DNA from 3 places in the Paenibacillus sp. FSL E2-0190 genome. Region 1 is predicted to be linked to each of the others. Evidence: riboswitches for the same ligand, from Rfam matches in the RefSeq annotation. Region 1 holds a riboswitch; each other region holds the start of a gene.

What was found. A riboswitch is a leader RNA that binds a small molecule or an ion and turns the genes downstream of it on or off. The one in region 1 is predicted to bind thiamine pyrophosphate.
Region 2: another riboswitch for thiamine pyrophosphate. It lies ahead of NST25_RS09480 (thiamine phosphate synthase); the one in region 1 lies ahead of NST25_RS02120 (ABC transporter substrate-binding protein).
Region 3: another riboswitch for thiamine pyrophosphate. It lies ahead of thiC (phosphomethylpyrimidine synthase ThiC); the one in region 1 lies ahead of NST25_RS02120 (ABC transporter substrate-binding protein).

Annotation. Positions count from the first base shown of each region.
Region 1 is NZ_CP150306.1:480,083-483,365, forward strand. It holds gene NST25_RS02115 (MTH1187 family thiamine-binding protein) at 1-190, opposite strand, end outside; gene NST25_RS02120 (ABC transporter substrate-binding protein) at 269-1,318, opposite strand; TPP riboswitch at 1,480-1,590, opposite strand; gene NST25_RS02125 (hypothetical protein) at 1,749-3,200, opposite strand; gene NST25_RS02130 (MFS transporter) at 3,273-3,283, opposite strand, start outside.
Region 2 is NZ_CP150306.1:2,228,917-2,232,199, forward strand. It holds gene NST25_RS09470 (GDSL-type esterase/lipase family protein) at 1-380, shown strand, start outside; gene NST25_RS09475 (SDR family oxidoreductase) at 618-1,490, shown strand; TPP riboswitch at 1,578-1,679, shown strand; gene NST25_RS09480 (thiamine phosphate synthase) at 1,796-2,398, shown strand; gene thiS (sulfur carrier protein ThiS) at 2,437-2,640, shown strand; gene NST25_RS09490 (thiazole synthase) at 2,696-3,283, shown strand, end outside.
Region 3 is NZ_CP150306.1:6,281,153-6,284,435, forward strand. It holds gene thiC (phosphomethylpyrimidine synthase ThiC) at 1-1,656, opposite strand, end outside; TPP riboswitch at 1,760-1,868, opposite strand; gene NST25_RS27535 (beta-galactosidase) at 1,940-3,283, opposite strand, start outside.

The DNA of each region.
Region 1 (3,283 bases):
CCTCCTGCATCTGACGCACAACCTCCAGCAGCTCGCTAAGCTCACCTTCCATTGTGGTTTCCAGTGGATTCACTTGATGTTTAACACCGGATTTCTGAATGACCTCAATCGCTTTATCTACGTATGGGATGGAATCCTCATTGTTCGGAGTTTTTGGAATTACTTGAATGCTTAGTAGGGTGTTAGCCACAATAATCAATCCTCTCATTTTATAAGGTAAGTTTAAAAAGCCAACTTTGATAACGAAGTAATTCATTACAATTGTTGTTTACTCCGCCGGTAAAAAATCATTACTGAATGCACTAGCAGCATCCAGCGGTTTATCCAGCAACTTCAGATCGTACATCCAGTCGCCATAATTCTGCCAGACCTCGGTTTTTTGCTCGCCCCAGCGGGCAGCATCGTCCTTGTATTTTGGGCTAAGCCATTTTTGGCTAGCTAGGACAAGGTCGGCGTCCAGGTCAGGAACGGCCTTCGATAACATACCGGCAGCCTCTTCCGGATGATCTATGGCATATTGATAACCTTTTGATGTGGCTTTCATGAAGGCCTTCACCAGATCAGGATGATCTGCAATTTGCTTCTCACTCGTCGTCAGCACAGGCGTGTAATAATCGAGCTGCGGCGCATAATCCTTTAAGTACAGCATATCCAATGGCTCGCCACGCAACTCAGCCTCAACACCAGTCCAAGCGTAGAAAATCCAGGCGAAATCAATGTCACGTTTGACGGCGGTAAAATAATCAGCTTCACCGATACTGATCAGCTTCACCTTTTTCACATCGCCACCTTCAGGATCCATGATAGCTTTCATGGCTGCTTCTTCGGCCGGTGAGCCCCAGCCTCCGTAGGTTTTACCTTCGAAATCCTTTGGTGATTTAATATTGCGATCTACTGGAGCAGCGAATCCCGACGTATTATGCTGAATAATAGCTGCTATCGAGACAAGGGGCACGCCTTGTAGACGGGCTAGTGTTAATCCTTCTTGGGCGCTGATGCCAAATGCGGCTTCGCCAGAAGTAACCATAGTATCAGAACCCGCTGCGCCTGGCTGAACGATCTCGACGTCCAGACCTTCTTCAGCGTAGTAACCAAGATCCTTAGCTACGTATAGACCGGTATGATTCGTGTTCGGTGTCCAGTCGAGTGCGACTTTAACTTTGGTGAGCTCTTTTGGAGCATCCGTCCCAGCCGCAGCAGTTGGATCAGTAGCATTTGCTTTGTTTCCGGCTGTATTCCCATTGTTGCTGCCGCATCCGGCAATGGCAAGAATGAGTACACAGGTGAGGCACAACGTAAGTGCTTTTTTAAGGTGCATGTCTTCTTCTCTCCTTTAAGGTTACAAGAATCCCGTCTTCACAACATGAACCGTAAAGTGTAGTATGTACGTTTTTCTACATCTTTTAGTGATCTTACAAAAAAAGCGCCCCGAGTGATCGGGACGCTGGCTTGGCGCAAGGTTAGTTAAGGTCACAGGGACCAGAACCAATTGGCGATTCCTACGCTGGCATTATCCAGATCAGGTATAAGGGTCAGTATCTTGTGGGATACAATCTCAGCCGGCCAATTCCAGCACCCCTGGTTCTATGAAGTTAACGGGTATTTCTATGTGCAATATAAGTAAGCATAAGTTTTGTACCCATACTTTATATCTTATATTTCTCGCATACGGTGTATTATAGACGGCTGTACTCGGAATGTCTAGTAGTGCACTCCTGAATTTTTCCAATCAAGTAGTTTCTTTTTTGCTAGTCTAGATCTTTATATTTCTTGCGGTGACGCCGTTTAAGCTCACTAACCAGCGCCCCTAGCGTGAGGACAACGCTGATCAGAATCCCGCTCATGATCACGAAGAGGGCAAGAAATTCAAAGGGAGAATAACCAATCATTTTACTCCATTGAATCTTTCCATCCAGATCGTCAATGACCTGATTCATGCCGTAAATCCCGCTTACTACCGTAAATACAGTAAGAATCATCAGCAGATTATCCCGTCGCTTGGACTGAAACTTATCCTGATACTGAAACAGGTCATTTAAGGTTTCTTTCACTTCCTCGAACAAAGCGTCGTTTCCGTATACTTTACGCAGCTGAAGAAATATCTCCCGGCCCTGCGACTGGGAAATCAACTCCAAGAAGTAGAACTTTGCCGAGAACTTATTGATGGAGTAGATTAGATTGTCTATTTCCTCATAATCATGATTAATCCGAAGTCGGGAGTGCATATTGGCGAGCTTTAGCAGAACGATTTTGTGGAAAATATTGAGTAAAAATCCGTAATAATATTGCCCGTACATCTGGTTGGCTAGACTAACAGCAATCTCCTGTTCAGCGCGGGTCATGCAGCAAAAGGTTTGCTCATTCATCATATAATATGTGTCTGGACCCCAGCGATTATAGGAATGCTCATGACAATAGTTTGCAATATACGCTGGATCGCTGGCACTGGCATAGGGCTTTCCGTTCAGATTAATTCCATCAAGCTGTGAGGCGCGATAGCGTAGATTTACACTAATCTCATCAGAGCTTTCTTCATTCTGAAAGCCGTAAAAAGCTTGCACCTGCATTCTTTCATCTACGAAAAAAGGAAGGGTCTCGAAATAAGCCCCATTGATATCCGATTGATCCAGATATGGCTCCAGTCCATCCACCAAATTTCGGAAGACAAAATCCTCTACCATCTCATAGGTCTGTTCCCCGCAATGAATATAAGTGTAATCATCCTGTATGAAGGTATTCTCTAGCGCACGGAAACGATCCGCGAATTCTAGGGCAATACTAAAGGGAATTGAATCCCCCTCCAGCTGGACACGTATCGTCACGAATCCAAGCTGAAAAGGACATATGAATATATCCGTCGAGAGAATTTTGAAAAATATAGATTGCTGCGGAATCTCCAGAATGCAGTCGAGATTATTTACTCTGGAAAAACGGCGAAACGAGTCGGCATCCTTCCTGCGTGGAAAAAGGACATGTGCAGCAAACGGTAAATAGGTGCGCTCCATTCGTTCATGGGAAACACAGTAGCCATCTCCGTAATAGGCAGCTTCAAGCTCTTTATTATCCAGAAAAAAACGTGTGAAGCCGTCGTCCTGTAATTGCTGGATAAGCTGCTTAGAATCGCCCTTTTTTATAGAAAAGGGAAATATAAACTGCATGAGCGCAGTATGTAACAAAGGCTCAGTTGAAGACTCATTCATTCATCGTCCATCCTTGTGCTCAGAATATGCTTATAGATCACATTACCCTAAAAGGATAACGTTGATACTGTTCTAAATACGGG
Region 2 (3,283 bases), 1.7 Mb from region 1:
ACGTTTACCAAATAAAGTTTGCTAATAAACCTAAGTACATGACTGATTATAACGGCATAGCAGTAGTGCCAGGAGATCCTGGCTATGATTCGAATCTGGAGCCAGGAGCTAGAGGTGCGATGTACTATCCTCTTGTATCCTGGACGCAGCTTGTTGATACAGCGGACATTTCTCCTTATTTAATTTCAAAAGTGAAAAGTGCATATGAATTAGGACTCATTAGATCTGAAGTGGGGATTGCCAGAGGCGAAATGGTCAATGGGACAGAACTAGAACCTAAAGCTATAGTGACCCGGGAGAAAGCGGCCAAAGCTCTGTACTTTATGTGGGTGCTGGAACATGAAGTGAATGCAGAAAATCATGTTTCTTCTCTAAAATAGTCAGGGTGAACAATTCAAGGCACAGCAGCGATGCTGTGTCTATTTGTATGCAGTGAATTCCTCTCCACTTACAGCAGTGTATCTCTCACGGTTGTTTATTTCTACTTTCATTGTGGTAAGTAAGATTCGTAAAGCAATTTAAGAAAATGACAAACCCAGCGTATAAACGTGCATAGTTGTGCCATCCTAAGACGATCAGTTAACTATCAATTTGCTTAACGAGAGGAGATAGGGAAGATGTCAGGCAACAATAAACAAGCTACAAAAACCTTACCCCCACAGGAGCAGCATCATCAGCCAGGGATTGAGAGTGAAATGACGCCGCTGCCCAAATACGAGCCGGCAAATTATAAAGCAGCAGGTAAACTGCAAGACAAGGCGGCATTAATTACCGGTGGAGACAGCGGAATTGGGCGTGCAGTTGCTGTGCTTTTTGCTAAAGAAGGCGCTGATGTGGTCATTTCATATCTTAATGAACACTCAGATGCAGAGGAAACTAAACGTCAGGTCGAGCAGGAAGGCCGCAAATGTATCCTAATTCCAGGTGATATCGGTGACGAGAAATTCTGTAAGGATCTTATTAAACAGACGGTGGAGGGCTTAGGAAAGCTTGATATTCTCATCAATAACGCGGCAGAGCAACATCCGCAAGCTAAGATCGAGGATATTACTTCCGAGCAGCTTGAGCGTACTTTCCGTACGAATATATTTGCGATGTTCTATTTAACAAAAGCAGCTATGCCTCATTTAAAAGCAGGATCTACCATTATAAATACAACTTCAATTACCGCTTATCGCGGAAGCCCGCAGCTGCTGGACTATTCATCAACTAAAGGAGCTATTCTTAGCTTCACACGATCCTTGTCCACGAATCTGGCAGAGAAGGGCATACGGGTAAACGGTGTTGCACCAGGTCCAATCTGGACACCGCTGATTCCCTCTACCTTTGATGCAAAACAGGTTAGCGAGTTTGGAGGTACACAGCCTATGAAACGGCCTGGACAACCAGAAGAGCTGGCACCAGCCTATGTATATCTGGCCTCTGACGATTCCAGTTATGTGACTGGACAGGTTATTCATGTAAATGGTGGCGAGGTAGTAAACGGTTAGATCAGTACAGCTAATGTGAATAAATGGGTGTATTTCAATAAAAAAATATGTTACTATAAACCACGTTAGCATTTTAAAATTGTATATTTATGTCACTAGGGGTGCCGATTGGCTGAGACGGAATGGATTTCCGGACCCTTTGAACCTGATCTGGTTAAGACCAGCGTAGGGAAGTGGAGGACGAATTTCTGTTATCGGGCTATTTATAGTGCCGTCTATATACAGATTCTGACTGCCTTCCTTACGGGAGGCAGTTTTTTTGTTTTTTACTGACCTATAGGGAAGTGAGAGAGGAGATCGTGATATTGCAAGCTGAGATCCATCTAATATCAGACGGCAAGCTGCAACTGAGACATTTTGTTGAACTAGCTGTCACGGTGCAGATATGGGTCGATTATATTCACCTGAGAGATAAGCAATGTCCTGCACACGAACTACTCGCTGCGGCACAGGAGCTGTTGGCTGCCGGTATGCCCGCTACCAAACTGATAATCAACGACCGAATAGATGTAGCCTTGGCAGCTGGTGCCGCGGGGGTTCAGTTGGCCTGGCACAGTCTGAGTCCGGGTACAGCCCGGCGAATTGCACCTCAGCTTCGGCTGGGGAGATCGGTTCATTCTCCGGAAGAAGCGGCGAATGCCTCAGAGCAGGGAGCTGATTATTGCTTGTTTGGTCATGTATTTCCCTCGGATAGCAAGTTAGGGCTGCCCGCACGTGGGTTAGAGCTGCTTGCAGAAACGGTGAAGACCAGCTCTATTCCTGTAATTGCGATTGGCGGAATTAGCCCCGCTAATGCGGCGCAGATCATCAGGAAAGGTGCGGCAGGAGTTGCTGTGATGTCCGGTATTTGCGGAGCGGATGATCCTTATGAGGCCGCCAAAGCTATTCATAAGGCGGTTCATTCATAGCCTGGAGGTAACAGCACGGGCGAAGGGGGTGATTCAGAATGAAGCTGTTGATTAACGGGAAATCCGCAGAGTGTTCTGGTGGTATTCAAACTATAGCTGATTTGATCAGTCTTCCTGAGTGGTCAGGTCGTCTGATGATCATTGAGCTGAATGGAGAAATTGTCAGTAAGGAGAATTATGAAAGTACTGCTCTGAGCGAGGATGATCGTTTGGAACTGGTGCACTTTGTTGGTGGGGGTTGAGATGGAGCGGTATAGAATTTTGAGAAATTTATAAGAACCAAAGGGAGGTAATTTCATGCATGACCCGTTACATATTGGCGGTATCGAATTAACCAGTAGATTATTTATCGGAACCGGAAAATATAGCCGGAATACGTTGATCCCCGAAGTGATCGCAAGCTCTGGTTCTCAGGTGATTACTGTAGCGCTTCGCCGAGTGGACCCGCAAGGTGGAGCAGAAAATATCATGAACCACATTCCCGGCCACATGACTCTTCTGCCTAATACCTCAGGAGCGCGTACAGCGGAAGAGGCAGTCCGTATTGCAAGATTAGCAAGAGCTGCGGGACTGGGGAACTGGGTCAAGATCGAAGTGATCAATGATCAGAAATACCTGCTTCCAGATAATCTGGAGACCATACGAGCTACAGAGATTTTAGCAGCGGAGGGTTTTGTAGTATTGCCATATATGAGTCCGGACCTTTCGGCTGCTTTACGTCTGAGAGATGCCGGTGCTGCTGCTGTGATGCCGCTTGGTGCGCCGATCGGGACGAATCGCGGCCTGCGCACTAAGGAGCTTGTGCGTATTCTTATTGAAGAAGTGAATTTGCCGATTATTGTAGACGCCGGGATTGGCAAGCCCTCGGAAGCGGCGGAAGCAATG
Region 3 (3,283 bases), 1.2 Mb from region 1:
ATGAGAGATCTTCATACTGCAAAATTTCGGCCCGCACATGGAACAAAAATGAGCTGTTTTAGCGCCTTCCGCAGGCAATGTCTCATCATGATATTCTAGCGCTCGCTCAGGATCTAACGATAAATGAAATTGATCACGCCAACGAAATTCAAAACGGGCTTTCGAAAGAGCATTATCCCGATCTTGTGCTCCTTTATGCCCTTTCGCCAAATCTGCGGCATGAGCCGCTATTTTATAAGTAATGACCCCTACACGTACATCTTCCTTATTAGGCAGGCCAAGATGCTCCTTCGGAGTTACGTAACACAACATTGCTGTACCGAACCAACCAATCATCGCTGCACCTATAGCAGAGGTAATATGATCATAACCAGGCGCAATATCTGTAGTCAGTGGACCTAATGTATAAAAAGGGGCTTCGTTACAAGTTTCAAGTTGCTTATCCATATTCTCTTTAATCAAGTGCATCGGCACATGTCCTGGACCCTCTACCATCACCTGTACATCATGACTCCAAGCTATAGCTGTTAATTCACCTAACGTCTCTAACTCGGCAAATTGTGCTTCATCATTCGCATCAGCAATCGAACCCGGACGTAATCCATCGCCTAGGGAAAAAGAAACATCGTACAGCTTCATGATTTCACATATCTCTTCAAAATGTGTATATAAAAAGTTCTCTTGATGATGCGCAAGACACCATGCCGCCATGATGGAGCCACCTCTTGAAACAATGCCTGTCATACGTTGTGCAGTCAACGGGATATAACGAAGCAGAACCCCCGCATGAATGGTAAAATAATCAACCCCTTGCTCCGCTTGCTCAATGAGCGTATCACGGTATACTTCCCACGTTAAATCTTCCGCTTTCCCATTCACTTTTTCCAACGCTTGATAGATAGGCACCGTTCCAATAGGAACAGGAGAATTACGGATGATCCACTCGCGTGTCGTATGAATGTTTTTACCTGTTGAGAGATCCATTATATTATCTGCACCCCAGCGGGTGGCCCATCTCATCTTCTCTACCTCTTCCTCTATGGATGAGGATACTGCGGAATTTCCTATATTGGCATTGATCTTCACTAAAAAATTGCGTCCAATAATCATTGGTTCACTCTCTGGATGATTGATATTCGCTGGGATGATGGCGCGGCCGCGGGCTACTTCATCTCTTACAAATTCCGGTGCCACATTCTCACGAATCGCAACGTATTCCATTTCCGAAGTAATAATCCCTTTGCGTGCATAATGCATTTGAGAGACATTACGCCCCTTTTTCGCTCGCAAAGGTTTTCTATGGAGCGCTGGAAACACTTCCGCCACAGCTTTTCCTGTTGCATTCCCGTTATCTTCAGGCTTCACGGTTCTTCCTTCGTACGCTTCTGCATCCCCTCGTTCCTCAATCCAGCTTAGACGATTGGGCTCTAACCCCTGACGAATATCAGTATGAATATTAGCATCCGTGTAAGCCCCGCTTGTGTCATAAACATGAATTGGGGCATTCTCCTCTTCGCCGTCTATGCCCGCAGTTGGACTAAGTGAGATCTCCCGCATAGGCACCTGAATATCAGACCGTGAACCCTTTACATACACTTTTTGACTTGCTGGAAAAGCTGATAGATTGATTGGATCGTTGTTCAATTCGCTTGTCATCTCAATTCCTCCTATAAGGTGATTTGATCAAGCGGAGACGGTCTACTCCCCACACATAGAAAAGGCCACATCTGTATAAGATGCGGCCTTAGAGTAGACAAATAGAAATAGAGCTCCATTTCCTCCGCTGGCATTATCCAGATCAGGTTTGACGGTCGATAGTTATAACTATCCTCTCAGCCTGGTCCCACCAAGCTCCCGTGACTATATAATTGCTACTTCAAAGTATAACCGAAAAGAGAGAATTATCCAAATCTACTCAAATGTGAGATCAATGTATACGTTAGTTTAACACCAATACCCCAAATCCTTCCAGAAGCACCTCGCCCGACAATGTTGTGCCGCTCAGTAAATCTGTTTTGGTCTCACGAAGATGGATCGTGACAGGAGTCTCACTATAATTAAGCAAAAAAGCATAACTGGAAGAAGCTCCGGTACGGACTTGCAGCTCTACCTCTTCTGGGAGCTCCAGCCAATCTGCTGGCGATTGTAGATCAATTAAATTTATGATCTCAGCCGCTGCCTGTTCATTAAATACGGCTCCGTAATACCAAACCTCACCCTTGCCGCGACGATTTTTAGTTACCGCCGGTTTTCCCGCATAATAATCAGAGGCGTAAACCGCCATCACTTCAACCGAAGCTTCCTCTATTTTGAGAATATCATTAAAGTCATCTGCTCCTGTAACGACTTCGGTCACGCCCGACCAGCTAATTGTTGTTGGCTGACGACTGCCCTTAACCATTGTGAATTCTTCAACTGTGATCCCGCATAGATCCTTAGCAGCACCTGGGAAAGGACGCATATAACATTGACCGCGCTCATCCTTATAGCCAGTTCTACAGCCGAAGATCAGTTTGCCGCCTTGCTGAACATATTCATCCAGCAGTGCTGCTGTCTCATCTGTCATAATCGCTGGGTGAGGATAGATAAGCACGTCGTACCTTGCAAGCTCCTCCAGCGTTGTTTTTTTGCGTAAATAGAGTACGTCATTCGGGATATGCTTCCGCTGAAGCGCCTTGTACCACTCCTTATTGCTCTTCCACATAAACGGGCCATGCCAAACATCGTATTCTCCATCCCACTCATTGTCATAATCACGTACAATAGCAATGTTAGCCTGATTACGAGTACCGACAAACGCATGACCTGCTGCTGCCAGCTCCTGACCGATCTGCCCCGCTTCCCGCACTCTCCGGTTAGGCTGATTATGATAGTCATTGATTCCATGCCAATAAATTTCATTGCCCATCGTAGCTGTCCGCCAGCGGAAATATAACACCATATCTGCTCCATGAGCGATCGACTGATAAGTCCATAACCGCATCTGCCCGGGCTTTGGAGAAGGCATATCCATCCGGTTCACCCAGCCACCCGGGCCTGACTGCTGCTCCATAATGCAGAAATTCGGGGATATCGAACGAACAACAGATAACGACAGTCCCCAGCCTCTATCATTCAGCGGATTCCGCTCATTCGGGTCATAAAAAATAGTAGAGAACTGAGGATAGGAATCATAGCTGAAGAAATCCAACAGTTCATCCGTCATTTCATGGCTATCGAGATGCCCGAACAGACCGTTCGTGGTTACCCACTGCTTAGGGGCAAGTTTACGGATGATATCCGC